DNA from 2 places in the Xenorhabdus aichiensis genome. Region 2 is predicted to be linked to the other one. Evidence: predicted binding sites of a transcription regulator. Region 2 holds the regulator's gene; the other holds the start of a gene.
What was found. The regulator CRP, encoded in region 2, controls carbon source genes, mostly activating them, when cyclic AMP is high. The targets are predictions, from matches to a motif close to ATGTGANNNNNNTCACAT.
Positions count from the first base shown of each region.

Region 1 (16,560 bases), on a different contig from region 2:
GCCAATTGCATCTCTGAATGGCCCATAGTAACAGGAGGCATATTTGGCTGAGTAAGCCATAATCTGCGTGTTGATATGGCCATCGACCTCAAGCTGATCACGAATGGCACCAATACGGCCATCCATCATATCGCTCGGCGCAACGATTTCAGCCCCTGCTTCAGCATGGGATAGCGCCTGCTTAACCAGAATCGCTTTGGTAATATCATTGATGACATACCCATCCTGATCAATGACACCATCCTGTCCATGCGTGGTAAATGGGTCCAGTGCCACATCTGTCAACAATCCCAGCTCAGGAACCGCATCTTTCAATGCGCGAATAGAGCGCTGAATCAAACCATCAGGGTTATAGGCTTCCTGCGCATCCAGTGATTTTTTGTCTGCTTCAATGACTGGGAACAGAGACAAAACAGGAATACCCAGTCGGGCAATCTCTTCCGCTTCTTTCAACAAAAGATCGATTGTCAGACGATACACTCCTGGCATAGAAGACACTTCTTGACGTTGATTGGTTCCTTCCATAACAAAAACAGGATAAATCAGATCATTGACAGTGAGTTGATTTTCAGCAACCAGACGGCGGGAAAAATCATGACGACGTACACGGCGCATACGACGACCAGGAAACGTACCTGGAAATGCATAGCTCATTACTGCTCTCCTAATGTAAAACCCAGCGACAACACGCTGGGTTAATTTTGTCATCGCTCCGCTGATAATCTTAACACCATCATTCAGTTAGCGATAACCATCAATGGCAGATGGCTAGTTATTTTTCTGGATTGTTACCTTCATCATATTCAGATTCGTTTTCTGCTCTGTCTAATTTTCGTCCACCCACATAAAACTGAGAAAGCAGAATCCCCACTTCAAATAGCAGATACATCGGGATAGCCAGCAAAGTTTGCGAGAAAACATCCGGAGGTGTTAGCAACATGCCAACCACAAACGCACCAACCAAAATGTAAGGGCGTTTTCTTTTCAGGGATTCAGGCGTTACAACGCCACTCCAACACAACAGAATAATGGCGACCGGCACCTCAAATGAGACACCAAACGCCATAAATAGGGCCATGACAAAACTCAGGTAATTACTGATATCTGTCGAAATGACCACCCCTGCTGGCACTGTTTTGACAAAAAAACCAAATGCAATGGGAAATACCACAAAGTAAGCAAATGCCATGCCCAGATAAAACAGTACACTGCTGGAAAACAGCAGGGGCATGATCAAACGGCGCTCGTGTTTATATAATGCTGGCGCAATAAATGCCCATACCTGATACAGGATCATCGGTGCCGACACAACGATAGACACCATAATAGTCAGTTTGATTGGCGTGAAGAAAGGCGATGCGACATCTGTCGCAATCATATTTGCTCCCTTCGGTAATTGTTCCATTAACGGTGCAGCAATAAGCCGATAAATATCATTAGAAAAATAAACCAGTGCCAAAAAAATCACCAGCACGGTAATCAAACTATTTAAAATCCGCTTACGCAGCTCAATCAAGTGACCGATAAGAGGTTGGGTATCATCCACAGACATGTTTTAGTGTTCACTATTGGCTTTTTCAGGAGATTGATTTTTATTTTGTTTTGACGTCGGTTCTGATACTGAGTGAGATGCAGAAGAGTGAAAATGTGTTTCATCCTCTTCTAACGCTTTAGCCTCGTCAGGAGTCAGCTGATACGATTTTTTCAGTGATTCAGCAGCCTCCCTTAACTCGTCCATCGATGCCTTTAATTCTGGGGACAGTGATTGCAAATCTGCTTTTTCTTCCATTTTTTTCAAGCTGTCCTGAAGCTCTTGCACTTTTAGCTCCTGAGCAAGTTCATTCTGGACATTAGCCGCCAGCGAGCGTAATACCCGTATCCAGCCAGCCACTGTTTTGACTGCTATAGGCAAGCGTTCTGGCCCCAAAACAACCAGACCAATCACCATCACCAGCAGCAGTTCGCTAAAACCAATGTCAAACACGGTTTATACCTGCTCTTTATTTTTGCTCTCTGATTTTTCAGACTCGGCAACAGTGGATTTTTCAGCAATACTTTTGGTCTCAAAATCAGCATCATGACTATTTTTTTCAGCCTGATCTGGCTTTTCATCATCACTTATCGCTTTTTTAAAACCTTTGATCGATGCTCCCAAGTCTGAACCCAGGGAGCGAAGCTTATTGGTGCCAAACAGCAATACGACAATGACAGCAATAATGAGTAATTGTGGGATGCTTATCATGACTGACCTCTATTCATAGGGAATAATAACGACTAATATTTTCATTATAAACCACGAACTTTTGTTCGAAAATACCGCAACCACACTATTAAGGCTACGGCAAAATAACCTTTACTTAAGCCTGCGCCAACCAAATATCCACGATATGACTGCCGCCCCCATCAACCACCACGATAGATGAATCTGGTCAGTCATGAAAAACAGACTACCACAGATAAACAATGTCGCACCGATCCCCAGTAAATAGAGAGATTTTTTCTGGCTGACCTGTTGTTTCTGTAATTGTTGCGATATCTGATCAATGCTCGTCTGCAAACGTTTATGCTGTTGAAGAGCGCCATAAACCAGCTCAGGGAATTCCGGTAATTTTTCAGCCCAATATGGCGCTTTTTCTTTAAATGCGCGCACAATCGCCGGAATGCCAACCTGATCGTGTAACCAGTCTTCCAGAAAAGGTTTTGCCGTTTTCCATAAATCAAGCTGAGGATAAAGCTGGCGCCCCAGGCCTTCAATATACAGCAGCGTTTTTTGCAGCAAAACCAACTGAGGTTGAACCGCCATATTAAAACGACGAGCTGTATTGAAGAGATTCAACAGGACATGACCAAATGAGATTTCAGCCAGCGGCTTTTCAAAAATGGGTTCACAGACAGTACGGATAGCAAACTCGAAATCTTCCACATTGATATCGGCTGGAACCCAACCAGAATCCACATGAAGTTCAGCCACTCTGCGGTAATCACGATTGAAGAAAGCAATGAAGTTTTCTGCCAAATAGCGCTTATCGTCTTTGTTCAATGAGCCAACAATACCATAATCAATGCCGATATAAGTCGGATCTTCCGGCCGTTCATAACTGACAAAAATATTGCCGGGATGCATATCCGCATGGAAAAAACTGTCACGAAATACCTGCGTGAAGAACACCTGAACACCACGTTCAGCAAGCAGTTTCATATCCGTATTCCGCGCTTCCAATGTAGCAATGTCTGACACGGGAATGCCATAAATACGCTCCATGACCAGTACATTTTCCCGACAATAATCAGGATAAACTTCTGGCACGTAAAGCATTGAGCTATCTTCAAAATTGCGGCGCAGTTGGATCGCATTTGCTGCTTCACGCAATAAATTCAGTTCATCAAGCAACGTTTTTTCGTACTCACGCACAACTTCACGCGGGCGAAGACGATAGCCATTGGGCAGTAAAGGAACCAGATGCGCCATACGGTACATTAAACGGACATCTGCTTTGATAACAGGCAGGATATCTGGACGGATCACCTTAAGGACAACTTTCTTGCCATTCTCCTTAAGCCGAGCAGTATGTACCTGTGCAATAGAAGCTGAAGCTAATGGCTGTGAATCAAAATCATCAAACCATGTTTCCAGCGGTCCACCCAAAGCAGTTTCAATGGATTTGCGAGCCACTGCGCCATCAAAAGAAACGACCCGATCCTGCAACATCGAGAGTTGATCGGCGATAGCCGGAGGAAACAGATCCCGACGGGTAGAGAGCATTTGACCAAACTTGATCCACACTGGGCCAAGTTCTTGCAATGCCAGACGTAACCGCTCACCGAGTGGTTTATCCTTGTGTCGATTGGGGAGCCAGAACAGGAAATAACGCCCGAAACGTAACGGCCATGTCAGACGAATATTGGGGATCAGTTCATCCAGACCATAGGAAAGAAAGACCCGAACAATAAAGTAAAGGCGTTTTATTTCACTGGGAGTCATATTTTCCCTCCAGTGCCGCCAGCCGTTTTTCCATATGAGACATATCATTGGCAACCGCATTGACTTCTTCACTGAAGTAAGCCACTTCCAGCGGGTTGGGTGCCATTCGCCACTCTTCCGTCAATGATTCCGTAAGATAGGTTTTCTGCCTTGTAATCGCATTGCTGGCAAATTTAACGCCTTCCTTCATCACCCGACTGAGGCCTTCTGCCACAATATCGCCAACATAAGGGGAAAGATAATGAGCAGGATCCCACTCAGACATATCCAGCAGAGCCGACCATTGCTGCATAACTTGCATATCCCCTTCGATAACGATTTCACCACTGTTAATCAGAGATGAAAGACACTGACGATCTCGCAATTTGAGTAACGCGGTGAACGTCGTTTTCATCGAACAGTCGGCAGACTCTGACCATTGGCTCAAAACATCCACCTGTTTTTCACTGAATATCAATACCAGTGGTGTTTTAATTTCTTTCAATTCGATGGACAGTACCTTACCTGCCAGCCTCATGCGGGCAGACTTCAATACAGTTTCACGGTACAGAAGATGATTCAGAGTCGTTTCCAGAAACGCAGTCAGCACCGGAAACAACACCGTAGAATTCAGGTTATCACTTAATTCGGGAGTCTCCATTTCAGAATTTGAATCCTTTATGCAGTGCAACGATCCCCCCGGTCATATTAGTGTAAGAAACTTGGTCAAAGCCTGCTTCTTCCATCATGGTTTTTAATGTTTCCTGATCAGGGTGCATACGGATGGATTCTGTCAGGTAGCGGTAACTGTCCGCGTCCTTGACAATCATCTGGCCAATTCGAGGTAAGACATGGAACGAATAAGCATCATAAACTTTGCTCAAAGGTGCCAGTACGGGTTTGGAGAATTCCAGCACTAAAAGACGCCCGCCCGGTTTAAGTACTCGGCACATAGAACGCAAGGCTTTTTCTTTATCCGTCACATTGCGCAAGCCAAAAGAGATGGTAATACAGTCAAAGTGATTGTCTGGAAAAGGCAATTCTTCAGCATTAGCCTGAACATAATTAACATTGCCCACGATACCGATATCACGTAGTTTCTCACGCCCGACTTTCAACATCGATTCGTTGATATCTGCCAATACGACTTCACCTTTTTCTCCCACGATACGGGAAAACTTCGCCGTCAGATCCCCCGTTCCTCCCGCAAGATCCAACACTTTATGACCACGGCGAATTCCACTTGCATCGATGGTGAAACGTTTCCAGATGCGATGAATGCCAAATGACATCAAATCATTCATCAAGTCGTATTTTGAAGCGACAGAGTGAAATACCTCGGCCACCATATTTTGTTTTTCATCTTTTTCTACGGTGCGGAAACCAAAATCTGTAGTTTTTTTCGATTGATCAGCCATGTTATTTGCCCGCTTTTTATTCAAAAAAATTTATAGCAAGTGTACCAGCCTTTCTGACAAAACCCTATCCACACTTCACTCATTAACCTGCAATGATTGGAAAGATTTATCAATAAGCTGTGAATCAATAGGGCGCTTAACATCAATACCTAAATCACGGAATCCTTCAGCCTGGCTAATCAGGTTTCCCCGCCCTTCAGCCAGTTTTTTCATTGCCAAATGGTAACTCTCCTGTGCTTTATTGAGGCTGTGTCCCAACCCTTGCATATCATCCACAAACAACCGCATTTTGTCATACATTCTGGTTGCTTTGTCCGCAATAAGGCGTGCATTCTGGCTCTGATATTCATAGCGCCAAAGATTATTAATGGTACGCACTGCAACCAGAAGTGTTGATGGACTAACCAGCATAATATTATGTTTCAATGCTTCATCCAGTAATTCAGGTGCTTGATTGAGAGCCACCAGATAAGCCGGTTCTACGGGGATAAACATCAAAACATAATCCAGCGACCGTAAGCCGGGCAATTGTTGATAATCTTTCCGGCTTAGTCCCCGAATATGTCCTTTGATTGAGTTTATATGCTCCTGTAACGCCTGTGCCTGCTGCGTGTCATCATCGCTGTTAAAGTAACGTTCATAGGCGATCAGTGACATTTTGGCATCAATAATGACATCTTTTTCCTGTGGCAAATGCACGATGACATCAGGCTGAAAGCGCTCACCGTTTTCTGTTTTAATGTTGACCTGTGTATGAAATTCATACCCTTCACGTAAACCAGAAGATTCCAAAACGCGAGCCAACACCATTTCGCCCCAATCACCCTGCATTTTATTATCCCCTTTCAGGGCTTTCGTCAGGTTGATCGCCTCTTTTGCCATTTGTGCATTAAGTTGCTGGAGATTGCGGATTTCATGGGTCAGAGTATGGCGTTCGCGAGCTTCCTGTCCGAAACTGTCCTGTACTTGACTGCGGAACCCGTCAAGCTGCTCGCGAAAAGGCATCAAGAGGTCATTAAGGCTTTGGCGGCTGTATTCATCGGTACGGCGCCGATTCTGCTCAAAAATACGATTGGCGAGATTTTCAAATTGGGTATTGAGGCGTTGTTCACTATTGATCAATAGACGCTGTTTTTCTTCTGCGGCCAGCCTGCTCTCTTCAAGCCGTGTGCTTAATTCACGTAATTCAACTTCCTGTACGCTGTTGATTTCGCGCTGCGCCAGCAGTTCTTGATTTAATTGCTCACACTCAGTACGCCAATAGCGGGACTGTTCTAACTTTTCATGGCTGATAGCAAGCTGACTATGCAGTTCACGCAGTTCCAACTCTTTCTGTTGAATTCGCTGGTGAACAGAAAGCCAGACGAAAATCCCTCCGCCCAGCAATCCACTTAAACTGCCAATCAACATGTATAACCACTGGATATCCACCTATACGCCTCCCGCTTACTTCACCCCGGTTAACTTCACCTTAATGTAAGTTAAATAGATGCTGTATAGATGTCCAGATTCTTTAATGAGTTTCTTTCAGTTTGCAAAGCGGCTCGCAGTTAGCCCATCCATTCTGCCAGCCAGCGTAAACCAAACGCTCCCGGGGCCAAAATACCGAAGGCCCAAATCAGCGCAGAGGCAAAATTGGCGAGCTGGAAATGACGTTTCGGCATGGCGCAAATACCCGCCACCAGCGGTATAACTGCTCTAAATGGACCAAAAAATCGCCCAATGAAAACACCCCAAACTCCCCAGCGTTCAAAAAATCGATGGCCGCGAACTAATGTTTGCGGATGACGTGACAGTGGCCATATTTTGCCGACATTATCCTTGTAGTGGACACCAAACAAATAGGAAACCCAATCGCCAAAAAAGGCTCCCGCGGCCGCCGCTATCCATATCGGCCAGAAATTTAACCCGCTTTCACCAATCAACGCGCCCAATCCTAATAAAATGATCGTCGCAGGCAACAACAGGGAGATAAATGCCAGAGATTCACCAAAAGCAAGTAGGAAAATAATGGGGATTGCCCAATCTTCATGGGCTTTTACGAAGTCTGTGACCAGTTCGATAATTTCATGCAAGCTCAAATTAGCCGTTCCTGTATTAATTCATCAGATGTACCAAGTTAGCACCTGATATATAAACCAATGCTAACGCAGTATTTTTATTCAAGAAAATAACTTTGTAACTTTTCACGTGCTGTCATATCCAGCCCGATATCTTTTTCCAGCCAGATATCCACACTGCCATAATGCTGGTTAATACTATTTAAGGCCGTCAGTAAAAACTCTTCCCGCACTGAATAAACATAAGCAAATTTTTCAATCACACGGTCACTCATGACTTTTGCATGTTCATTCAAGAGATATTCCCGATACGGTGCCAGCGTAACGTTGGTGACTAAATAGTCTTCCATTACCGTATCCAAATCTGCTCCCAGAGCAAACAGCACCAGCGCAGATCCAACGCCAGTTCTGTCTTTACCCACTGCACAATGCTGTACAATTCCGCCGTTCTCTGGTTGCATCAATAGATTGGCCAGCTTTTTGTAAGCAGGATTGTTGATTGGCAATAATTCGTATAAACGCAGCATGAATGCTTGTGCATCAAACTGTTCCAGAAGTTCCTGACCCAATTTTTCCAGATTGGCATCAACTTCCTTAGAGAGTGGATTGGCCGGAGCATGGTGATAATTCGCCCCACGCCACACTCGATCTGGCTTATCCTCAATTTCGCTGCTATCACGATAATCAATGATCTGGAAAAGGTTTTGGCCAACCAGAAAAGCTTGATCGTTTTCGGTCAACCTGTCCAGAGAGCCTGAGCGAAATAACAGCCCTGATTTGATTTTCGCGCCATTATGTAGCGTTTTATTACCTAAATCACGGAAGTTAATGCCGCCATGTAAGGGGAGCAATGAAGGATGGGATAGCAATGTTGTGGTCATAGTTACTCTTGTTATGATTTAAATAGATCGTTATTGATAAAAAGCGTTATGACATTATCAGATTTTAGAACGAAAGAAAGATAGGTAAGCAGAAAGATCGGGCCAGCATGTTCTGGCCCTTAATGAAAGCGATTACAACAAACGGCGAGCCGCGTCGACCACGATTCCCAAAGCGCTGCTTTCAGTTTTTTTCAACAGTTCAACATCTGGAATTTCCTGTTGCGTCCGGTTGACGATCACCCCTGCCACCATACCGGCACGCAGTCCCTGACTTGCACACATCGTCAACAGAGTGGCTGATTCCATTTCATAATTCATCACCCCCATTTGCTGCCACTCTTGCATGGAGCCTTGGAAACGGCGGACGACACGGCCAGAGTAAGTATCGTAACGCTCCTGTCCGGGGTAGAAAGTATCGGAAGAAGCCGTTATACCAACGTGGGTGGCCGATCCTGATGCTTTTGCCGCTTCATACAGTGCGTTGGTACATTCGAAATCAGCTACCGCCGGGAATTCCATTGGCGCGAAGTGCAGGCTGGCCCCATCCAGACGAACTGCCGCTGTCGTGACCAATACATCACCCACATTAATGTGCGGCTGGATCGCACCGGTTGTCCCGATCCGCAGGAAAGTACTCACCCCCAATTGCGCCAATTCTTCTACAGCAATTGACGTTGAAGGGCCACCGATACCCGTAGAGCAGACAACCACGGGCTTTCCGTCAATTTCTGCGCGCCATGTCGTAAATTCACGATGGGAAGCTAGATGAACGGGGTTATCCATCAATTTTGCAATTTTTTCAACACGGTTGGGATCGCCTGGAACAATAGCCAAAGTCGCTCCTTGCAGGTCGCTTTTGGTGATACCTAAATGAAATACATCAGACATATCGAGCTCCTCAACGGAAATAATTCAAAAAAACAGGGATGCCTAAATTTAGTGCCTAATCTGACACTTTTTAGTGATAAAAATCATCTTTAATTGGAAAAAATAAAGAAACACATACATAATTTTGTGATAAAAATCACATTCATAACCCAAAACAACGGACTGAGTATAAGATTCAGACAAGGCCAATACTTATCGCTCCGTCACAGAGTCAGCAAGCATCAGACGGCAAAAACCTCGGTATAACCCGCCATATTTTTGTTCTCATCCCACAGAAGTGGGATGGATCTGCAATATTATGCTAATGTAATAATTATATCTTTCATCTATCTTTATTTAATAACATTACCACTGTTTTATTCCTGTTAACGTACCTAAATAAGTGTTTTATGTGGTTAAGCCAATAAAGCATCAATAAGAGGGGGAGTTACGATGGGCTTTTTTGATCAAATCACCAATATGCTGAGTGGGGGTAAAAACCAACAACTCCAGCATATGATGGACTGGGTTGAAGGTCAGGGAGGAATAAGCGGATTAATAGAAAAGTTTTCCCAGCAGGGACTGGGTGGCACAATCCATTCGTGGATCGGCTCAGGAGAAAATGCCCCGATTCATGCTGACCAAATCTCTTCTGTTTTTGGCTCTTCCACGATCCAGCAATTGGCAGAGAAAATGGGTATCGATCCCAATGAAGCGTCATCATTAATCTCACAGCATTTGCCCAATTTGATCGATAAAGTCACGCCAAACGGTGAAATTCCAGAAAATCTGGATTTAAAATCTGCGGGTATGAATTTATTGAAAGCTAAATTACTGGGGAAATAATTCTTTCGCCCGCCACATTTTATCTGCTGTAGCGGGCGTTTTTTCAGCTTAGTTATTTACGGAAGCACGCAGGCGTTTCGCCGCTTCGACCATGTTCGCCAGTGCCTGGCGGGTTTCAGTCCAGCCACGGGTTTTCAGGCCGCAATCCGGGTTAACCCACAGACGTTCCACTGGGATACGGTCAGCCGCTTTACGCAGCAACGCTTCAATCCATTCGACACTTGGCACGTTAGGTGAGTGAATATCATACACACCAGGCCCGATCTCATTCGGATATGAGAAATCTTCAAATGAATCCAACAATTCCATGTCTGAGCGAGAAGTTTCAATGGTGATCACATCCGCATCCAGTGCTGCAATGGAAGGCATGATGTCATTGAACTCGCAATAACACATATGGGTGTGGATCTGAGTATCATCCTCCGCAATCGCGGCACTCAGTTTGAAAGCATCCACAGCCCATTCCAGATATGCCTGCCATTCTTCCCTGCGCAGCGGCAGACCTTCACGCAGTGCGGGTTCATCAATCTGAATGATGCCAATACCTGCTTTTTGTAAATCATCAACTTCGTCACGCAAGGCCAGTGCAATCTGTTTGGCAATCGTTTCGCGGCTAATATCTTCCCTTGGGAATGACCAGCAGAGGATAGTCACCGGCCCTGTTAACATTCCTTTGACAGGCTTATCCGTCAGGGATTGTGCATATGTTGCCCAATTTACAGTAATGGCTTCTGGGCGGCTGATATCGCCAATGATTACTGGCGGCTTAACACAACGGGAACCGTAGCTTTGTACCCAGCCATTTTGGGTAAAGACATAGCCGTCAAAATGTTCACCGAAATACTCGACCATGTCGTTACGTTCGGCTTCACCATGCACCAGCACATCCAGTCCCAGATTTTCCTGTTCATTGATCGCCTGCTTAATATGTTCAGAAATATTGGTGCGATAGTGCGTGTTGTCCACACGACCTTTCTTGAAGTCCAGACGCAGGCTACGAATTTCCGTTGTTTGTGGGAATGATCCGATGGTTGTGGTTGGCCACAACGGTAAGTTGTAACGCTCACGCTGGAGTTTGGCCCGTTCTGGATAAACCAGATTACGCTCGCTATCCTGTGGTTTGATCGCCGTGATGCGCTCAGTCACCGTCGGATTGTTCACCCTTGTAGAACTACGGCGTGCACGGATTGGCGCACTGTAAGCATCCAGTTCAGCCTGTTTGCTGCCTTCCGGTGCATTCAGTGCCTGCGTCAGCAAAGACAGCTCTGCACATTTCTGTAATGCAAAGGCAAACCAGCTCTTAACTTCTTCATCCAGCCCGGTTTCATCGTTCAGGTCAATCGGGCTATGCAGCAATGAACAGGACGTGCCGATCCAAATATCACGCTTGCCTGCCAGCGATGCCACAAGCTGGTATTTCGCACTCAGATCTGCTCGCCAGACGTTGCGCCCATTGATGACCCCCAATGAAAGCAACCACGTTTCCGGCAGAGACTGATTCAACTCATCAAGGGAATCCTTCCCTGCAACTAAGTCTACATGCAGCCCTTGTACTGGCAGTGATTTGATCGTCGCCAGATTATGGCTGATGCTATCGAAATAAGTCGTCAGCAGTAATTTAGCCTGTCCTTGCAGCGCCTGATAAGCCGTTGAGAAGGCCTCCAGCCATTCCTTCGGCAATTCCAGTACCAGTGCTGGCTCATCAATCTGCACCCATTCGATGCCCCGTTTTGCCAATTCTGCCAGTACTTGCTGATAGACAGGGAGAATATCCGTTAACAGAGAGAGGCGGTCAAAGGCTTTACCCTTCACCTTGCCGAGCCATAAATAAGTTACAGGCCCCAGCAGAACAGGTTTGACGTTGTGTCCCAATGCCAGTGCTTCATCCACTTCATCCAGTAATTGAGTCCAACCCAATTTAAATTCTTGCCCCTGCTGAAATTCAGGCACGATATAATGATAATTTGTATTGAACCATTTAGTCATTTCAGAAGCGGCCGCTGGTGCACCTGTTGGAGCTCGACCGCGGCCAATACGAAACAGCGTATCCAGATCGATGCTACCATCTTCATTTTGATGACGTGGAGGCACGTTGCCCAATAACAAGTTAGTCGTTAATACTTGGTCATACCAAGCAAAATCACCTACCGGAACTAAATCAACCCCCGCCTCTTTTTGCTGTTGCCAGTGACGTGCACGTAATTCACGACCTGTTTCCAGCAATTCCTGTTGAGAAATTTTGCCTGCCCAATAATTCTCTTGCGCCTTTTTTAGCTCTCTTTTCAAGCCGATACGTGGAAAACCTAATGTATGATTCAAAACTGTCATGTCGTCACCCGCAAATTTTAGCCGTCTAGATGTTTACACTTCTATAATCAACAGGTACTGTATAAACCACAAGCGCAAATTATTCATTATCAACTTGAAGGTTTTTCATGATCGAAATAAAACATTTAAAAACACTACAGGCATTGAACCATTGCGGTTCATTGGCTGCGGCTGCAAATCATCTGCATCAGACGCAATCTGCTCTTTCTCATCAGTTCAGTGAACTGGAGCATCGGCTGGGGTTCAAACTCTTCATTCGCAAAAGCCAGCCATTGCGCCTTACGCCTCAAGGAGAAGTGCTGTTAAAACTGGCGGAGAAGGTACTGCCTCTGGTGACGGCTTCCCTGCGTGAATGCAGTGAACCGGAAGAAATTAACCTGCGCATTGCCATTGAGTGCCATAGCTGTATTCAGTGGCTGACGCCAGCACTTAAGCGTTTTAGTGAAAGCTGGCCGCAGGTTAGTGTGGATTTTAAATCTGGTGTGACGTTTGATCCCCAGCCTGCACTGCAACAGCGGGAACTGGATATTGTACTGACATCAGATATTATTGCAGACAGCAAGCTGAACTATACGTCGCTGTTTGACTATGAAGTGAAACTCGTGCTTGCCCCGGATCACCCATTGGCAAATAAGCGCGATATCTATCCACAAGATCTCGCTCCCGAAACGCTGCTGATTTATCCCGTCCAGCGACAACGGTTTGATATCTGGCGGCGCTTCCTCCAGCCAGCAGGTGTTACCCCGACATTAAAAAGCGTCGATAATACCCTGTTACTGATCCAGATGGTGGCGGCTCGCTTAGGCATTGCCGCATTACCCCATTGGGCAGTGGAAACATTCGAAAGGCAGGGGCTGGTTGTGACAAAAACGTTGGGAGAAGGATTATGGAGCAGATTGTATGCTGCCTGCCGAGAAGGAGAACAGCACCAACCTGCCATTAATACATTTATTCGTTCTGCGCGCCAGCACGCGGTGGACAATTTGCCGCTTGTAAAACGGGTTTCAGTATCCAACGGTGATGCACCCAAAGAGATGCAACAATCAGGCTGCTTCCTATGGTAAAACCCAGCCAATCAGGATGCTGCTGCCAAATTAAAAAATTGACCAACAACCCGGCCGGAACCAACATATTGTTCATAATCGCCAGTGTTCCGGTATCCACTTGGGTTGCACCATAGTTCCACATAAAATAACCAATGCCAGAAGCGCCTGCACCTAACCAGATCAGGACTCCCCATTGTAATTGCGTTGTCGGCAATTTATGTGGATCACCAAACAGCAGCCAGCCAATGATTGCGACCACACAAGCCCCCAGATAGAACCACGAAAACGCGATCCGCTGCGGTATTGGATGCACTTCCATCAAGCGCTTATAGCCAACCTGACCTATCGCAAAGAAAATATTCGCCAGCTGCACCAGTATCAAACCAATCCAAAAAGATTCGCTCAATCGGTCATAGCGAATAATCGCTGCGCCAGCCACCGCCAGCAAAGAACTCAGCGCATAGCCCCAACGCAGACGCTGACGCCCCATCACATCATATATCAATGTGACATATAGCGGAGTCATCACCGTAAACAGCAAAAATTCAGCGACAGTCAAGTAGTGGTAGGCATGAAATACAAACAAATACATCACACCAAGCTGACAGGCTCCCACGGCCATATACAATGAGATCACTTTCAGCGATAACCCACGCCAGCGCAAAAACGGCAGAAACACCAAAGCGGCCAGCACTACTCTGACCAGCACGGAAAACCAGCTATCAACCTGACCGGCAAGATAAGCACCAATCAGGCTGAATGAGGCAGCCCACAAAAAAGTTGTGATCGTTAACAGCCACATAATTTATTGATCTTTAACCACAAGTAACGCTTCAAGCAAATCCAGATCATGCAGCAGCGTTTGGAGTGTTTCATTACTAATCTTACGGGTTGCACGTAGATGATACAGTTCTCCCCTTTCGGCCCTTAATGCCGTCAGACGGAAACGCCGTTCCAACTCCTCAACCAGCAAGTTATGTTCGATTTCATCTTTACCTACAGTACGACGCCGCAAATAACCCGTGACTCGGGAAGCAATTTCACTCACGACCTCTGCATCCAGTTTTTCTTCGGTGCTGGCAGACAAGCGCTCTTCCATTTTATTCATACTGACAATCGCAACTTCAGCCATTGCTGCTTTCGCCATTCTGATTTCATTGATATCCGCCTGCTTATCTCCCACTTTCATGCCACGCAGCAACAGTGGCAGGACAACAACACCAACAAACAGGGAGAACAGGATCACGCCCGCTGCGATGAAAATCAACTGATAACGCGCTGGAAATGGATCGCCATCCGGCAGGAAAAGCGGGACAGATAACGCACCCGCCAACGTAATCGCGCCACGAACACCCGCAAGCGACGCCAGACACAATTCACGCGTAGTGTAAGAAGCAAACTCCAGCGGTTTCTTCTTCATTAACACCTTGCTGGCATTTTTCATCAACCATAACCAGCAGAACCGCAGCAATACCAACGCCACATAAATGATGCCAACCGCAGCAAACAGCATCCACGTTTCAACTTGCGGATCAAGTTCAGCCTGCTCGACAGACGTTTCCCAGATACCCGGCAATTGTAGCCCCAGCATGACAAATACAAGGCCGTTAAAGACAAAGGCCAGCATTCCCCATACGTTATCGGCACGCAGGCGCATAGCCAAAGGTGCATTGCGGATTACGCCAGACTTACTGATAGTCATACCCGCAGCAACCGCGGCTAAAATACCCGATACGCCGATATGTTCAGCAATCATGTAGGAAGCGAATGGCAGCAGCATCATGAACATGATTTGAGTTGCAGGATCATCGCCACTCCAGCGGCTCATCAATCGCAATGATTTACTGTACAACCATGTAATGGCAATACCGGACAACAGACCACCAATCGCAACTTTGAAAAACTCTATCGTTGCGCCAGTGACCGTAAATACCATCGTTCCCATGGCAATTGCCACGGCAAATTTCAGTGCAACCAGACCAGAAGCATCGTTCATCAACGCTTCACCTTCCAGCACACTCATCATGTTTTTCGGGATGCGCCCTTTTCCAACAATGGATGACAACGCAACCGCATCAGTTGGTGACAGCACCGCAGCCAGAGCAAAAGCAGCAATAAGTGGAATACCCGGCAGCAACCAGTAAATCAAGTAGCCAATACCGACAACCGTCACTAATACCAAGAATAAAACCAGAATGACTATTTCACGCCCATGTTGAAAAAATTCTCTGGTCGGTGTTTTCCAGCCATCAACAAATAATAAAGGAGGGATAAGTAAAACGAGGAATAATTCAGGATCGAAAGTAACGTGTAAACCAAAATGAGGCCAGGCCAGCAGTGCTCCCATTGCTATTTGCACTATTGGCAAGGGAATGCGGAACGGGATCATTTTAGTAAGAACACCTGAAACTGACACCACCAAAATCAAGATCAAGATAGTAAAAAATATTTCCATATTACCCTTACAAATTGCCAAAAATCCGTCGGTGAAGAGATTGTGACTTTTTTTTCACTCTAATAACAGTCGTAATAACCAGAAATATTAAAGTTATTAAAGAAAATCAAAAAACAATCACATTGTGAATCAATGACCAGCAAGTCATTAGTCTATTTTATACTTATCGGCGGGAGTGTGCTGAAAAATTAACACGTTTTAAAATTTATCCGACGGGAGGAAGTATGCGCAAACCTTGACCGTCTGCGCATGATTTTTTTGTTTAGATAGCCCAATTTCCGGCATAAAATATCACTAGCACGATAGCAATGATCACCGTACCGATATTCAGTTTACGCCATTCACCAGAGAAAACTCGCCCGACAACCAACGCACTGAACCCTAGCATGATACCGGTGACGATATTACAAGTCAGTACAATAAACACCGCACACAGTAATCCTGACATAGCCTCGACAGAATCATCGAAATTCAGCTTCCGTACGTTGCTCAACATCAGTAGCCCGACATACATCAAAGCGGGAGCTGTCGCATAGGCCGGAACCAGGTACGACAACGGAGAAAGGAATAAAATCAGCAGGAACAGAATACCCACAACCGCTGCGGTTAAACCTGTCTTACCTCCAGCGGCAGTACCCGCAGCGGATTCAATATAGACAGCAGCGGGAGAAGACCCAATCGCGCCTGCAAAGATACTG
Region 1 is NZ_JAQRFO010000029.1:11,514-28,073, forward strand. It holds gene hemB (porphobilinogen synthase) at 1-654, opposite strand, end outside; gene tatC (Sec-independent protein translocase subunit TatC) at 773-1,552, opposite strand; gene tatB (Sec-independent protein translocase protein TatB) at 1,556-1,984, opposite strand; gene tatA (Sec-independent protein translocase subunit TatA) at 1,988-2,242, opposite strand; gene ubiB (ubiquinone biosynthesis regulatory protein kinase UbiB) at 2,354-3,982, opposite strand; gene ubiJ (ubiquinone biosynthesis protein UbiJ) at 3,969-4,622, opposite strand; gene ubiE (bifunctional demethylmenaquinone methyltransferase/2-methoxy-6-polyprenyl-1,4-benzoquinol methylase UbiE) at 4,624-5,379, opposite strand; gene rmuC (DNA recombination protein RmuC) at 5,455-6,810, opposite strand; gene PSI22_RS13515 (DedA family protein) at 6,930-7,460, opposite strand; gene PSI22_RS13520 (tyrosine-protein phosphatase) at 7,538-8,320, opposite strand; gene udp (uridine phosphorylase) at 8,453-9,208, opposite strand; gene PSI22_RS13530 (YidB family protein) at 9,641-10,033, shown strand; gene metE (5-methyltetrahydropteroyltriglutamate--homocysteine S-methyltransferase) at 10,082-12,361, opposite strand; gene metR (HTH-type transcriptional regulator MetR) at 12,469-13,425, shown strand; gene PSI22_RS13545 (carboxylate/amino acid/amine transporter) at 13,310-14,209, opposite strand; gene PSI22_RS13550 (Na+/H+ antiporter) at 14,213-15,862, opposite strand; gene PSI22_RS13555 (NCS2 family permease) at 16,125-16,560, opposite strand, start outside.
Region 1: udp (uridine phosphorylase) is a predicted target of CRP. The motif match lies at 9,333-9,350, and genes of this name have one in related genera.

Region 2 (16,560 bases):
ATTTAAATTCGCTAAAAACTGGGTTTCGGTATGCCCGCTTCCCCCCTGTTTATAATCCACACCCATCGTCACCAGCGGAATGGGGGTATACGTCAGCCCCAGTTTCGCCAGACTGGGGTTTTTCTGTTTGGTATCCCGGTTGAACAGGGTCACGTTATCACCGAAATATTGTTCATAAGTCAGCTTGGCGCCCAGATTGGGATAAACCGGCAGGAAGAATTCCCCGTTAATGTCATAACCATTGGCGGGACGTTCGTAATAGTCTTTGTGATCCCGTGAGTGTTGCCAGTCACTTAAACGGTAATAGGTATTGGCAGAGAGTTTCAGGTAATCCCCCCAGATTTCCCCGCCCAATCCCAATCGTCTGTTTTTTCCGGTGAAATCATGGTCAAAGAAGGTATTCAGGCCATACATCCAGTTATTCTGAAAATAACGCCCTCCCAAACCGAAGTTCAGTGTATTCCGGCTGTCTTTATTCCGATAACCGACTTGAGAAAATAATAGCCAGTCCGCTTTATTGTCATAAAGGGGGAATAATATATCAAACGCACTGTTCTCTAGCTTTCCCTTTTTATCCAGCGCAAAATTAATTCTGGCCGTACCGAACTGAGATAACCATTTTTGCGCCTCATTGTTGACGGTACTATTTAATTTTCCCAAGGCATAAGATTTGGCTTGTTCGGCTAATTCCGAAGGAGAAGAAGACAGCACATCGGCTGCTGTCTGAATATGTTCGGCAAACATACCGATTTTATCGTTTTCTATATTATCAGCATTATTTTCCGGCTCTTTGTGCTGTAAAAATTTTTTCGGCGCGGCATGTTCAGGAGTTTGTTTCTCCGCTGCGAGTGCACTCGTAGATGTCAATAACAACAGTAAGGAAGATATAAAAGCAAAGGTTCGGACAGATTTATAACTAATATATGAGTCCATATATATGCACCCCAGAAAATATAGCATTTCGCCAGCGATTAAACATTGGATGCTTAATTGATATAACATCCTAATATTTCTTGATATTAAAATACATTAGGAAAGCTTTTATCGTTATGCCCAATGAAAAATTGTTATCAGGTGATAAAAAAAAGTAATCTTATTGTTTTAATAGCGGAAATAATGCGGGTGATACCCAATGGATTTTATATCAAGTCATCAGTACGATAATCTGCTCTCCATGAATGGCATATTCACTTTCCCATCACATACAACAGGAACAAATAATGAAAATCGATCTGAGCAATATGGTGACAGAAAGCCGTAACCCTGCCAGTACCCATATTGATGAGCTATCCACACTCGATATGCTGCGCGTTATCAATGATGAAGATAAAAAAGTGGCTCTGGCCGTTGAAAAAACGCTGCCCCAAATTACCCGGGTGGTCGATAAAGTGGCCGAGGCATTCCGTCACGGCGGACGATTGATATATAGCGGAGCCGGAACCTCCGGGCGTCTGGGCATTCTGGATGCGAGTGAGTGCCCCCCGACTTATGGTACAAAGCCGGAATGGGTTGTCGGTTTAATCGCCGGCGGGCATCAGGCAATTTTGAAGGCGGTCGAAAATGCGGAAGATAATCAGCAATCAGGCGCAGAGGATCTTAAGGGACTACACTTCAATGAAAGGGATGTGCTGGTCGGGATCGCCGCCAGTGGCCGGACGCCTTATGTGTTGGGCGCGATGGAATATGCCCGATCGGTCGGGGCAACTATAGCCTGCATCAGTTGCAATCCGGACAGCCCGATGACGCAGTTGGCTGATATCGCCATTACGCCCGTGGTGGGGCCTGAAATCGTGACGGGTTCTTCCCGCATGAAGGCAGGAACGGCTCAAAAGCTGGTGCTGAATATGATCACAACCGGAGCCATGATCCGCACGGGTAAGGTGTATGGCAATTTAATGGTGGATATAGAAGCCACCAATGCTAAATTGATCGAACGTCAGAAGAATATTGTCATGTCCGCCACTGAATGCAGCAGGGAAACGGCAGAACAGGCCCTGAGTGCCTGTGGCGGTCACTGCAAAACCGCAATCGTGATGATTTTATCGGGAACCTGTGCCGAAGACGCTAAAAGGTTACTGGCAGAACACCAAGGGTTTATCCGGCCTGCTATCTCAAAATCCTGATGATCATGGTTTCTTTGGAGGGGTCATAAATGGCTAAAATCAGTCAGGAAATGCTGGTTGAAATACTCAGGGCAATGGGTGGCGTGAATAATGTTGTGCATTGTGGCAATTGCATGACTCGCCTGCGATTAACACTGCGTGATGATTCACTGGTCGATAAAACTGCCTTAAAGAAAATTCCCGGGGTTTTAGGTGTCATTGAAAATGACGAACAGCTCCAGATTGTCCTTGGCCCCGGCAAAGCACAAACCGCCGCGGATATGATGAACGCGCTATTGAGTACTGCCGATCATTCCACCGCTGAACCTCAGCCCGCCGGTTTGAAAGAGATTGCTTCTTCCAATAAAAAGCAGCTCAAAGAAAAACAAACCCGTTCAGTTCATAAGTTTCTGGCTAAATTCACCACCATTTTTACCCCGCTGATCCCCGGTTTTATCGCCGTTGGCCTGTTATTGGGGTTCGCTACCCTGCTGGAACAGATTTTCATTCAGGGAGCCGGACATCCCAATGCCGTATTGGTGGAGATGGTCGGCTATATGAAAGTTTTCAGCAAAGGGATGTTCAGTTTCCTGAGTATTCTGATTGGTTATAATGCGCAGAAAGCCTTTGGCGGCTCCGGCGTCAATGGCGCCGTTATCGCTTCCCTGTTCGTGCTGGGTTATAACGCCAGCGCCACCAGCGGCTTCTATTCCGGTATCAGTGATTTCTTTGGCTTCGCCATTGACCCGCGCGGGAATATCATCGGCGTGCTGATTGCCTGTATTCTCGGCGCCTGGGTGGAAAAACAGATCCGCAAAATTATGCCCTCTGATCTGGATATGATCCTCACTTCCACCCTCACCCTGCTCATCATGGGTGCCGTCACGTTTATTGTCATCATGCCTGTGGGAAGCTACCTGTTTACGGCGATGTCATGGCTGTTCATGCATCTGAACGGTAATCCATTCGGTGCGGCAATTCTGGCAGGGTTATTCTTAATTGCGGTGATGTTTGGTGTACATCAGGGTTTTGTTCCCGTCTATTTTACGCTGATGGATGTGCAAAACTTTAACTCGCTGTTCCCGATTCTGGCAATGGCGGGTGCAGGGCAGGTCGGCTCTGCGCTGGCGTTATATATGAAAGCCCAAAAAGGTTCGCTGCTACGCACTCAAATCAAAGGTGCTATCATTCCGGGTTTTCTGGGGATCGGAGAACCTCTGATTTACGGTGTGACACTACCTCGCGTCAAACCCTTTATCACAGCTTGTCTCGGGGGCGCAATCGGCGGGTTTTTTATCGGTCTGGTTGCCTGGCTGGGAGTCCCTGTCGGGCTGAATTCTGTTTTCGGCCCATCGGGTCTGGTCGCCCTGCCCCTGATGACGTCCGATAGTGGCATCTTCACGGGCATGGCAGTGTATGGCGCAGGTTTAATCATTGCTTATATCAGTGGTTTTATACTGACATTTTTCTTTGGCAGTAAAAATATTGATTTAAGCTGATTCAGCCAATCCAAAGCAAAGGGACACAGACGGCAGTGAGAATACCCATGGTGATATTGAAAATAAACCAGGCATTGCGGCTTTTCAGCAGGAAGCCAATCAGTGAACCCAGAACAATCCACACTGTACCGGCGATCATGTTGGAGACCAGCATCACCACACTTATTACTACCACTGAGTGGTTATATAAGTCTCCCTGTAGGCTGTAACTGCCGACGGCGCCCAATCCCATCATCCACGCCTTAGGGTTCAGGAACTGTAATAACCAGCCTTGGTAGCCTTTGATGGGAACGGCCGCCAAATTTGCCGTTTCCAACCGTTTATAATGTGCCGTCGACGTTTTCCACGCCAGCCTTAATAAATACAGACTACCGAGCACTTTCAACACGGTGTGCATCGCCGGATACAGCAGCAGCACTGCTCCCACACCAAAGGCAGACAGCAGCAGGATTGTCTGTATGCCAAGAAGGATACCCAGCCAAAGCGGTAACGAGCGACGGAAACCAAAATTGGCACCCGATGAAGTCAACAGCATATTATTCGGGCCAGGTGTAATCGCAGAGATCAATAAGAAGGCGCTTAGTGAGAATATCAGGCTTGCGGTCATGGGGGGTTGTTCCTCTTACCCAAATTGTTAACATTTCCTTTCGACGAAAATAGCAGTATGTTATTCACTACACAAGATGACTAATCATGAAAATTAATCCCTTATGAGTGAGAATGTTTCCCCCCTGAGCGAGGCCGGTAATCCCCATTTACACACTCAGGAGCAACCACAATGATGATCCCGTGGCAACAACTGGCACCCGAAACCCTACTCGACCTGATCGAAAGTTTTGTCTTGCGGGAAGGCACCGATTACGGTGAAGATGAGAAAACGCTGGAGCAAAAAGTACAGGATGTAAAACGTCAGCTTGAACGGGGAGAAGTCCTGCTGGTTTGGTCTGAACTGCATGAGACCGTCAATATCATGCCCAAAGAGATGTTTCGCCCTTAGCGCCTTCTTCTTATCAGGCTGTTCCGTTTGCCTTATTTTGCTCTGTATTGCTGATTACGAGAAAGATAGTCCCAACTTTTATTGATAAGGAGTCTGTTCTTATGTCTGCCAAACACCCTGTCATTGCCATAACGGGTTCTAGCGGAGCCGGAACAACAACGACCAGTGTGGCGTTCCGCAAGATTTTCCAACAACTTGAAGTTACTGCCGCACTCATCGAAGGGGATAGTTTCCACCGTTACACCCGTCCTGAAATGGATGCCGAGATCCGTAAGGCGAAAGAGCAAGGCAGGCATGTCAGCTATTTTGGGCCAGAAGCCAATGATTTCAGCATGTTGGAAAAGACATTTTGTAACTATGGTGAAACAGGCACTGGCCGCTGCCGGAGATATCTCCACACCTATGATGAAGCGGTGCCTTACAATCAAGTACCGGGTACATTCACTCCGTGGGAATCACTGCCATCAAACACCGATATTCTGTTTTATGAAGGGTTGCATGGCGGCGTTGTTACTCCACAGTATAATGTCGCCAGCTATGTTGATTTGCTGATTGGTGTCGTCCCCATCGTCAACCTTGAGTGGATACAGAAACTTATCCGTGATACCAGCGAACGTGGCCATTCAAGAGAGGCGGTCATGGATTCCGTGGTGCGTTCGATGGATGATTATATCCGCTATATTACGCCACAGTTTTCCCGTACTCATATCAATTTCCAGCGCGTTCCCACAGTTGATACCTCTAACCCCTTCTCCGCCAAGGCTATTCCATCTCTGGATGAAAGTTTTATCGTGATTCGTTTCCGTGGCCTGAAACAAATTGATTTCCCTTATTTATTGTCAATGCTTCAGGGGTCATTTATTTCCAGTATAAATACCATTGTCGTTCCCGGCGGAAAAGTGGGGCTGGCCATGGAGTTAATTATGGCTCCGTGGGTTCAGCAATTACTGGAAGGCAAAAAAATTTCTTGATTTAAACGCAATTTATTTTTTAATTAAACAGGTAACAAAAAATAACGTTGCCTGTTTTACGCAAATAAGCATTTCAGTAACAATAAAAACAGATTATAAAGAGAAAATTCAGTAAGGTAAAACGCGTAAAAGCAGTACAATATTTACCAAAGTACCCGCAGCCTCTTACACGATAAAAAAGTCATTCAGCCGTTCCCGTCTTTATGTTTTTTCTCCTTTTCCCTTTGGAAATATTGGCATTACTCGATTTCCTATAAGTCGTAGAGCAATAAAGACGACGCTCCAAATAGATTTCTGTTAATCTGGCGGGCTGAAGCGATACAGGGGGAGACAGAAACGTTTTCCTGTGTTACAAACGAAGTTACAAGCGAAGTTACAAGCGAAGCTGGCAAGATATATAGGTTAAGATTAAGACACCCGTATTTTGGTATGATTATAATCTATATAAAATTCCCGCTTGTCAGTTTTTCAGCAAGTTAATATGTTAAGCTATTGACTTTATAAAGCCAGCCGGGTGAGGAAAAACTGTTCCTCACGTCATCAAGGCGGAAATAACAACAGAGGATAAAGCGAATGGTTCTCGGCAAGCCACAAACAGACCCTACTCTTGAATGGTTTTTGTCACACTGCCATATTCACAAATATCCATCCAAGAGCACGCTTATTCATCAAGGCGAGAAAGCAGAAACGCTTTACTATATTGTTAAAGGTTCAGTTGCTGTTCTAATAAAAGATGAAGAAGGCAAAGAAATGATTCTCTCTTATTTAAATCAGGGAGATTTCATTGGTGAGCTTGGATTGTTTGAAGAAGGAAAGCTGCGTACTGCATGGGTACGAGCTAAAAGTGCCTGTGAAGTCGCTGAAATTTCCTACAAGAAATTTCGCCAACTCATTCAGGTCAACCCTGATATTCTGATGCGTCTATCCTCTCAGATGGCAAAACGCTTACAAACAACTTCAGAAAAAGTCGGTAACCTAGCATTTCTGGATGTCACAGGCCGTATTGCCAAGACGTTAATGAATCTGGCCAAACAGCCTGATGCAATGACCCATCCTGATGGTATGCAAATAAAAATTACACGTCAGGAAATTGGCCAGATTGTCGGGTGTTCCCGCGAAACAGTTGGCCGCATTCTGAAGATGTTAGAAGATCAAAACCTGATCTCTGCTCATGGCAAAACCATTGTAGTATATGGAACCCGCTAGTTCCTGAAATTGCTCTTGAAACTGAGCCAGCGCAACCCTTATCCTGCACTGGCTTTTTTGTTGCTTCCTTTGTCTTATCTGTGCAATGGCAGCATCAAGCCCCGTTCCGCCGCTTTCTGTAACACTTCACTGGCCTTGCCCTGATATTCCGCTGGCGCAGACGTGATTTCCCTCACCTTATTTTTATATTTGCCATATCACAGTGAAATAATAGTCACCAAATATGAATAAAAAATCACATAAGGGCAAATAAAAAAACAGCCGGTGAGGAAAATGCGATAGTATCTGGTTAATATCTGAGAAAATTATTCAACAAATCATGTCCCTGTTCACTGAGAATGCTTTCAGGGTGAAATTGCACACCTTCCAATGGCAAAGTACGGTGACGTATTCCCATAATTTCATCTACATTACCGTTATGCTGACTCCATGCGGTCACTTCAAACGACGCTGGCAGGGTTTCAGCAGCAATCACCAGAGAATGATAACGGGTAACAGTCAGTGGACGGTTCAATCCTTTGAATACTCCTTGTTGATTATGGTGGATCAAGCTGTTTTTTCCGTGCATCACCTCGCGGGCTTTGACCACACTCGCACCAAAAGCCTGCCCAATAGCCTGATGCCCGAGGCACACACCGAGGATTGGCAACTTGCCGGCAAAATGCGAAATGGCCTCTAGTGAAATCCCTGCTTCATTTGGCGTACAAGGCCCCGGCGAAATCACTAAATGTGTGGGCGCCAACTTCTCGATATCTTCAAGCTGTAATTCATCATTACGCTTAACTAAAACATTTGTCCCTAACTCGCAAAAATATTGATATAAATTGAATGTAAAAGAATCGTAGTTATCTATTATTAATAGCATAGGAGTATATCCTACTGATTTTTATAGTTTTATATATTGCCCTACCCTAGCGGGCATTGTGCATTCTGTATTTCGATAAAATCAGGTAAAGCAGCATCAACAGCAGCGGGACGCTCATCATACCACAGACGTATTTTTAAAATAGTAGGATAGCTTACCAGCAAACAGCAGCATTCACCCATGATGAGAGCTTGACGTGAAAAGATAACGCAGGTGAAAGGGGAAGACGGCACTCAAAAAGCGAATGGCACAATACAAATACCGTCTTACTTCCTAGGTTTCAGGCAGGAAAACCCGTTTTCCTATTGAATTAAGGTGCAACTTTGGCAGAAAGGATCACAATCGGTTTCACGGGGACATTTTGATAAGGGCCAACATTTTCTGTTTTGACCTGAGACATTTTATCAACCACATCCATACCTTTTACGACTTTACCAAAGACAGCATAACCAAAATCACGCTGACCGTGGTCAAGGAAGGCGTTATCGGTGACATTAATGAAGAACTGGCTGGTGGCACTGTCTTTATCTGCGGTACGTGCCATCGCTATTGTGCCACGCAGATTACGCAAACCATTATCTGCTTCATTTTTGATTGGCGCTTTGGTCACCTTCTGCTTCATGTCTTTTGTGAAGCCACCCCCCTGAACCATAAACCCGGGAATGATGCGGTGAAAAATGGTGTTGTTATAAAACCCTTCATTGACATACTCAATGAAATTTTTTGTGGTGATTGGCGCCTTGTTACTATCCAGCGCAAGCTCTATTTCCCCTGCTGATGTTACCAGCTTCACATGAGTTTCGGCAGCCAATGCCGGAGCTGCCATCACACTGATAGCACATGCAGCCATAAGCGACACAAAAATACGTTTAAACATTAATGGTTCCTTTATTTTTGAGGTCAATTACAAAACTCATAACAACAAAACTTATTAAGTGTAATTCCCTATAGAACTAAGTTCCAAAGATTTACCTACATTTACGAGTAAGCAGCTATTTGTTGAGATGAATTCTATCTGAATGGCTATTATGGTCTCATAACCTGAATTTTGTTTATGTGGGGAATAACGTTATAAATGGCGAGAAATATAGAGTATTAAACCAAAGGGTATACAATACAGATATCGTGCAATTAGTAGTTACACCTGTCCACAAGCCGCTGCTCTAGGTATAATCAGCGCGCTGTTTTCGTGTATTCCTCAGGGAGATAACCATTTTGACCATCAAAAACTACAACTATCACATGACCCACTTTGTCACGAGTGCACCTGACATTCGCCACCTGCCTCAAGATGTGGGTATTGAGGTCGCGTTTGCCGGTCGGTCGAATGCGGGTAAATCCAGCGCCCTGAATGCACTGACTAAACAAAAGAGCCTTGCTCGCACCAGTAAGACCCCGGGGCGTACTCAGCTTATCAACCTGTTCGAAGTGGAAGAAGGTATTCGGCTGGTTGACTTACCGGGTTATGGCTACGCTGAAGTACCAGAAGAGATGAAACGCAAATGGCAGAACGCACTGGGAGAGTATCTCCAGAAACGTGAGTGTCTGCTGGGGTTGGTGGTTTTGATGGATATCCGTCATCCACTGAAAGATCTGGATATGCAGATGATCGAATGGGCAGTCGTGATGCAAGTACCCGTTATGGTTTTGCTGACGAAAGCGGATAAATTGGCATCCGGCGCCCGTAAAAGCCAATTGGCGAAAGTCCGTCAGGAGCTGGCTTCTCTGGGTGGCGAGATTCAAATTGAAAATTTCTCTGCCCTGAAAAAAATCGGCATCGATCAACTTGAGCAGAAACTTGACTACTGGTTCAACCAGCCTGCCATTGAGGTGGAGTGAGCTTCACCTATCCCCTAAAGCCGTGCATCGCGCATAAAAAAACGCCCCAGTCAAAAGAAATGACTGGGGCAGCTAATATTCAGCTAAATCCGATTACGTGAAGTAAAAGGTCTGAAAGATAGAACATCTTACCTCTGTACCCTACGCGAACAACTCTACCCTATTTTTTTCACCAGAAAAAGATTTTTTTGTAACTAATTTTCATGTGATACCGTGATTCAGCCGCAATTATTTCGCTAAATCGGGTCATTACATCATTTTTTATGTAGTTTAATTACATATTTGTGAGATCTAGATCTAATCTCAAACCTAAGCTAAATTCTTGTTACAAGCCCTTTCGCGGCATTATGAGGATAATTTCAGGCCGTTAAATAAACAGTCATTCCATCAAAATACTTCAATAAAAAATTAGCCCCATAAAATTCTGCACCATAACAAAAAAGCCACTTTTTTTGTGGCTATTTTGTTTACTTTTCAGATTTTTGACTGACCAAGTGGCTGTTTTCATCCGTTAATCAATGAGCTTGATCCCAGTTGATCCCAATTCCCACATCTACTTTTAACGGCACATCAAGCTGCATACTTTTTTCCATCAACTCACTGATTTTCTGCTCCGCTGTCGCCAGTTCTGATTCATGAACCTCAAATACCAGTTCATCGTGCACCTGCATAATCATGCGCACATTTGGCTGCTCACTGACGATCCAATTATCCACCGCGATCATTGCCAGTTTGATGATATCCGCCGCCGTTCCCTGCATTGGCGCGTTAATCGCCTCGCGTTCAGAAGCCTTGCGGCGCATGGCATTGCGTGATTTGATATCCGGCAGGTAAAGGCGACGCCCTTCCAACGTTTCAACAAAACCATGCTCAGCCGCCTGCTGGCGTGTACGTTCCATATAGGCCAGTACCCCCGGATAGCGTTCAAAATAGAGATCCATATAGCGTTGAGCCTCTCCGCGTGGAATACCTAACTGGCGGGATAGACCAAACGCACTCATGCCATAAATCAGACCAAAATTGATCGCCTTCGCACTACGGCGCTGTTCGCTGGTCACTTCTTCCAGTGGCACGCCAAAGACTTCAGCCGCCGTCGCACTGTGAATATCCTTACCCTGCGCAAAAGCCTCCAACAAGCCCTTATCCTGTGACAGATGCGCCATAATCCGCAATTCTATCTGCGAGTAGTCCGCCGCCATGATGCGATAACCTTCCGGTGCAATAAATGCCTGACGGATACGTCGCCCCTCGTCATTACGGACAGGAATGTTTTGCAGGTTAGGATCACGGGAAGAAAGGCGTCCGGTCGCTGTCACTGCCTGATGATAAGAAGTGTGAACTCGTTTGGTGAGCGGGTTAACCATCTGCGGCAGTTTGTCGGTATAAGTGGATTTCAGTTTTGCCAGACCGCGATGTTCCAGAATTACCCGCGGCAGTTCATGGTTATCTGCCAGTTCTTCCAACACTTCTTCATTGGTCGATGGTGCCCCATTTGGCGTCTTTTTCAGTACAGGCAGGTTCAGCTTTTCAAAGAGAATGACCTGTAACTGTTTTGGGGAAGCCAGATTGAACTCTTCACCCGCCAGTTCATAAGCGGCTTTTTCCAGTTCTCCCAGCCGCGCAGTGATTTCCGTTGAGTGTTCAGCCAGGGTTTGGGCATCGATCAGCACGCCAGTTCGCTCTATGCGGGAAAGCACTGGCACCAATGGCATTTCGATGTTCTGGAAGACGCTTTTCAGCGCCGGCACACTGTCTACTTGAGGATACATGGCTTGGTGCAGCCGCAAAGTCACATCCGCATCTTCAGCCGCATATTTTGCCGCTTCTTCCAGCGAGATTTGATTGAAGGTAAGCTGCTTTTTGCCCTTGCCCGCGATTTCTTCAAAAGTCGTGGTTTTATATCCCAGATGACGATCTGCCAGGCTATCCATGTCATGCCGTCCGCTTACACTGTTCAGGACATACGACTCCAGCATCGTATCAAAAACAATGCCATTCAAAGCGACGTCGTAACGTGCCAGCACCCCACGATCAAATTTCAGGTTCTGACCAATTTTAGGCAGGTTTTCATCTTCCAGCAGGGGTTTTAATGCCGCCAGAACTTCATGCAAATCCAGTTGTTCTGGTGCATCGAGGTAATCATGCCCCAACGGCAGATATGCCGCTTCAACCTCTGATTCTCCCACCGCAATAGCAAAAGACATGCCCACCAGATTGACCGTCAACGTATCAAGGCCATCTGTCTCAGTATCAAAAGAGAAGGCCGGAGCCTGTTTCAGCTTCACAATCCACTCATCAAGGGATTTTCGGTCAAGGATAGTTTGGTAATTTTCCGACGAAATATTGACAGCCGCCGGTGCGCTGCTGGTGGTGGCTGAGTCAGTCGTAGCGCCTGCCGCAGCGGACTTTTGGCTATTACCTTCCAACCAACTGCCATTCTGTACATCGCTCAACCAACGTTTGAATTCATAGCGGCTGAACAGCGCCAGCAGTTCATCGCTGTCAGGGGCTGTAACCGCAAGCTCCAGACAAGTTTTATTCAGCTCAACATCCGTTTTAATCGTTGCCAATTGATAAGAAAGGTAAGCCACCTCTTTGTGCTGCTCCATTTTCGCCCCCAGCGTTTTGGCTCCACGGAAGCTGAGTGTCACGATCTCATCAAGTCTGGCATAGATATCATCCAGACTGCCGATGCCCTGCAATAATCCCAGCGCCGTTTTTTCACCGACACCCGGTACGCCGGGAATATTATCGGAGGAGTCTCCCATCAGAGCGAGAAAATCGATGATCAACTCAGGTGGAACACCATATTTCTCCGAGACCCCTTCCGGCCCCAGAATGGTGTTAGTCATGGTGTTAATCAGCGTGATATGGGGCGTAACCAACTGAGCCATATCTTTATCGCCCGTACTGATCAGAACGGAACGCCCTTCTTTTTCCGCCTGCAAGGCCAGTGTACCAATGACGTCATCAGCTTCGACACCCGGCACAACCAGAATTGGCAGCCCCATTGCCTCGACCATTTTATGCAGTGGTTCAATCTGCCCACGTAAATCATCCGGCATCGGGGGACGATGAGATTTATATTCAGCAAATAACTCATCACGGAACGTTTTGCCCTTGGCATCAAACACGACCGCCACATGACTGGGTTTATACTGGATGATTAAGCTGCGCAGCATATTCAGGACACCATACATGGCGCCCGTTGGTTCTCCCGCACTATTCGTCAGCGGAGGAAACGCATGGTATGCACGATAAAGGTATGAAGAACCATCAACCAAAATCAGGGGATTGTCTGCTATCTGTGCCATAAAATTTTCTTCGTCGTTCTGTGGGATGATTAAAGAGTAGAATGCCATACTGTGTCGTTATAGACGAATTTTGCGATAATTTTCTCATGCTGACAGGCTTTTTCTGACAAATATTCTGATGAATGAATTGTGGATAACTTTGTGCACAAAAAATTAGCACATAAAACAGATTTATGTTTACCCCCCTAAAAAATGAGTAACAGGAGGTAAAAATCAATAGATTACGCGGAATATTAAAGAAATATTACAATGACTTAAAAATCACTGACTTGTGGATATAACCGGAGTTTATGTTATGAAAGGGGCTTTTCAGCAAGTATTGTGCCAGCTTTATCATGGCTGGCACAATACACGTATTATTTTATATTAATACTAACGTGCCTGTTTAATTACAGCCGTGGTTTCCGACTTATTTTTTTGTCACCAGATAATTCACTACATCAGAAAAGCCCTTGGCATACCCAGTCACTGTCGCCGGCTCAATACCATCATTTTTAATCTGGTACTTGCCATTCACATAAACAGCAGGAACCCCTTGCAGTTGTAGATCGCTAGCGGCCTGACGCTCTTTGGCTGCCACCGATTTCACAATAAAGCTGTTCAACGCCGCATCATACTCTTCACCTGACACACCTGCTTTGATAAAAGCATTACGGATATCGGCCTTGCTATTGATGGTTTGGGTTTTCTGGATACCCTCAAACAAAATTGGGGTGACTTTATCCTCAATTTTCATGACGATGGCAACCGCCCACGCCTCTGTCAAATCTTTCCCCAAAGGCCCGATAAAATCGACGTGGTAACGCTCATGAGTGACACCTGCTGGCAAATTCTTCTCAACGGTACTAGGAACATGGTAAATATTTTCAAACTGGTAGCAGTGGGGACAATAAAAGGAGAAAAATTCTAAAACCTGTGGCTGATTGGCCACTGGATTTTTTAATTCAACGTATTGTTTATCTTCAGAAAAACCAGAAGCACTGGCATTAAATACCATAAATACTCCCACCAGTGCTAACCAAAATGTCTTCATAATGTTCTCCAGTAAAATTAATACATCGGATTTAGCTGTAAAGGGGGTGCCTGTAACAGCCGAATTTGTTCAGAAAAAAGACTCACCTGGCCATGCCAGAAGTCGCTGTCGGCCATCCACGGAAAGGCTTTTGGAAAAGCCGGATCTTGCCAGCGACGGGCAACCCAAGCCAAATAATAGACCATTCTCATCGCGCGAAGTGGTTCTATCAGTGCCAATGTCTTTGGATCAAAATCCGTAAACTGGCTATATGACTCAAGCAGAATATCCAATTGGATCAAGCGTTCTTGCCGTGAGCCATTGAGCAGCATCCACAAATCCTGAATCGCCGGGCCATTGCGGGCATCATCAAGATCCACGAACCATGCCTCATCACGCCATAGGATATTGCCAGCATGGCAATCACCATGCAGCCGTAATATCTGCCCATCAGAATACCATGCTTCTTCCACCGTTTGATTTAACTCATCCAACGCAGCAAAGAAGGCATTTTTATGTTTAGCAGGAATTAATTTACATGCAGATAGATAGCGGTATGGCTGGTATAAATATTCATCCAAACCAATAGTTGGACGGGTAGAAAATATTTTCTGGCGACCAATTTGATGCATTTGCCCCAGCAATCGCCCAACATCTTCCAACTGATCAAAGTTATCAGATTCATACTGACGTCCACCCACACTGGGGAAAATGGCGAAGAAGAACCCACTATGATTCAGTACCGTCTGCCCGGCAAACACCAGAGGCGCCGCAACGGGCAAATCTGCCTGCTGTAATGCCAGTGCAAGATCATGCTCTTCTTGGATCTGCTGCTGGCTCCAGCGCTGCGGTCGATAAAATTTCACGACATAACGTTTACGATTTTCATCCATGAACTGATAGACGCGGTTTTCATAGCTATTCAGTTCAGTTAAGCCAGAATCAATATACAGACCCGACTGCACCAACGCATCCATGATTAAGTCCGGTGTAATATTCCGGAAGTTAAAAGCCATTTGTTCCGTCACAACCCTGCTCTCTCTTCATTAATCTTTAATAATGCCTCTGGCACGCAGCAAAGCCGTCTTAAAATCTTCTTCATTTTTAATTCCTTATAAATGGCTATACAAATTAGCAAGGATAATGACTTAGAGAAAGAGTTGGTCTGTCAATAAGCGTAAAGGTTATACTCCCTTCCATGAAAGCATTGTTACATATTGATTTACAAAGGTTATAAATCAAATAATTAAATATTTCATTGCCAAATATCAGGTGAGTTAACATGACGCATCCAAAAATGAGTGGCGCAATTCTGGCCGGAGGGCTATCTACCCGCATGGGGGGAAATGACAAAGGATTATTGCCATTCGACGGCGCACCATTATACCAACACATTGCCACAAGATTGCAGCCGCAGGTGCAAGAACTGTTGATTAACGCCAACCGTAATCAGGCGCTTTATCAGCAGAGTGGTTATCCCATCATACCGGATATCATCACCGATTTTTCTGGGCCACTGGCAGGTATGCTGGCGGTATTGAAGAAGGCCATTCATGAATGGGTGATCTTTGTCCCCTGTGATGTGCCAGATTTCCCCGATGACCTTGTGGAAAAACTGTGGCGTTATCGGCAGCATTCATGGGCAGTTTATGTCCATGATTGCCAACGTGCCCATCCCACACTGGCTTTAATGCACCGCAGCCTGATCCCCCGCCTGGAAAGCTACCTGGCACTGGGAGAGAGAAAGCTGATGTTTTTTATGCAGATGATTAAGGCAAAAGCGGTTTATTTTCCCTATCCCGACGCCTTCACCAATTTAAATACACCGGAAGAATACCAGCATTGGGAATATTTCCAGGAGTCAGCATGAACCCGACGACATTGCCGCTGCTCGGCATCACCGCCTATAGTGGAACAGGTAAAACAACACTGCTCAAGCAGATCATTCCGCTATTGCGCCAGCAGCATATCCGCGTGGGGTTGATTAAGCACACTCACCATAATATGGATGTCGATCAACCGGGCAAAGACAGTTATGAGCTGCGTAAGGCAGGGGCAGCACAAACGTTGGTCGCCAGCCAGCAGCGTTGGGCATTGATGACAGAAACACCAGACTTGCCAGAGCTGGATCTGCACTATCTCGCCAGTCGGTTCGATGCAGATTCCCTGGATCTGGTTCTGGTCGAAGGCTTCAAGGAAGAAGCCATTGCAAAAATCGCTCTCTATCGCCACGGCCTGAACATTGTCTTTGATCAGATCCTTGATCCCCATGTTATTGCCGTTGCCAGCGATACTCCGCTGGCAATCACATTTCCTCAACTTGATATCAACCAGCCACAACAGGTAACAGCGTTTATTGTGGCGTGGTTGAAGGGAAGAAACGCAGGAAAGCATAGCTAAAAGCCAATATGCTATTCCTGATAGCTTTGTAACCAAACATAAAAAGAGCAAACCATCAGAACTGACAGGTAAAGCCTATATTCAGATTATTTCGTTGGAAAATATCCCAAAAACCCTCGGGATAACGTTTGAAATCATTCTCTAACAGCTTAGGTTTTTGCCATTCAACTCGACTGAACCCTGCCTTTTGAATAGCGCGTTCATAATCCTCATGGTTCCATCGATAGAAAATAAGGAGGCTTGGTGGTGTCGTTAAAAATTCCACGTGATAATAGGCACCACCTTTGCATGGCTCTTCACTCAGGATATTGATACCATAAATATCGTAGTTACCCTGATTGAAGCGGAAAGCGGG
Region 2 is NZ_JAQRFO010000008.1:37,580-54,139, reverse strand. It holds gene PSI22_RS05685 (inverse autotransporter beta domain-containing protein) at 1-933, opposite strand, end outside; gene murQ (N-acetylmuramic acid 6-phosphate etherase) at 1,221-2,123, shown strand; gene murP (PTS N-acetylmuramic acid transporter subunit IIBC) at 2,153-3,601, shown strand; gene PSI22_RS05670 (LysE family translocator) at 3,603-4,208, opposite strand; gene PSI22_RS05665 (YheU family protein) at 4,380-4,598, shown strand; gene PSI22_RS05660 (phosphoribulokinase) at 4,700-5,569, shown strand; gene crp (cAMP-activated global transcriptional regulator CRP) at 6,143-6,775, shown strand; gene PSI22_RS05650 (aminodeoxychorismate synthase component II) at 7,065-7,640, opposite strand; gene ppiA (peptidylprolyl isomerase A) at 7,951-8,517, opposite strand; gene yihA (ribosome biogenesis GTP-binding protein YihA/YsxC) at 8,856-9,479, shown strand; gene spfP (small protein SpfP) at 9,559-9,606, opposite strand; gene polA (DNA polymerase I) at 9,995-12,793, opposite strand; gene dsbA (thiol:disulfide interchange protein DsbA) at 13,203-13,826, opposite strand; gene PSI22_RS05625 (serine/threonine protein kinase) at 13,844-14,821, opposite strand; gene mobA (molybdenum cofactor guanylyltransferase MobA) at 15,088-15,675, shown strand; gene mobB (molybdopterin-guanine dinucleotide biosynthesis protein MobB) at 15,672-16,205, shown strand; gene PSI22_RS05610 (class I SAM-dependent DNA methyltransferase) at 16,261-16,560, opposite strand, start outside.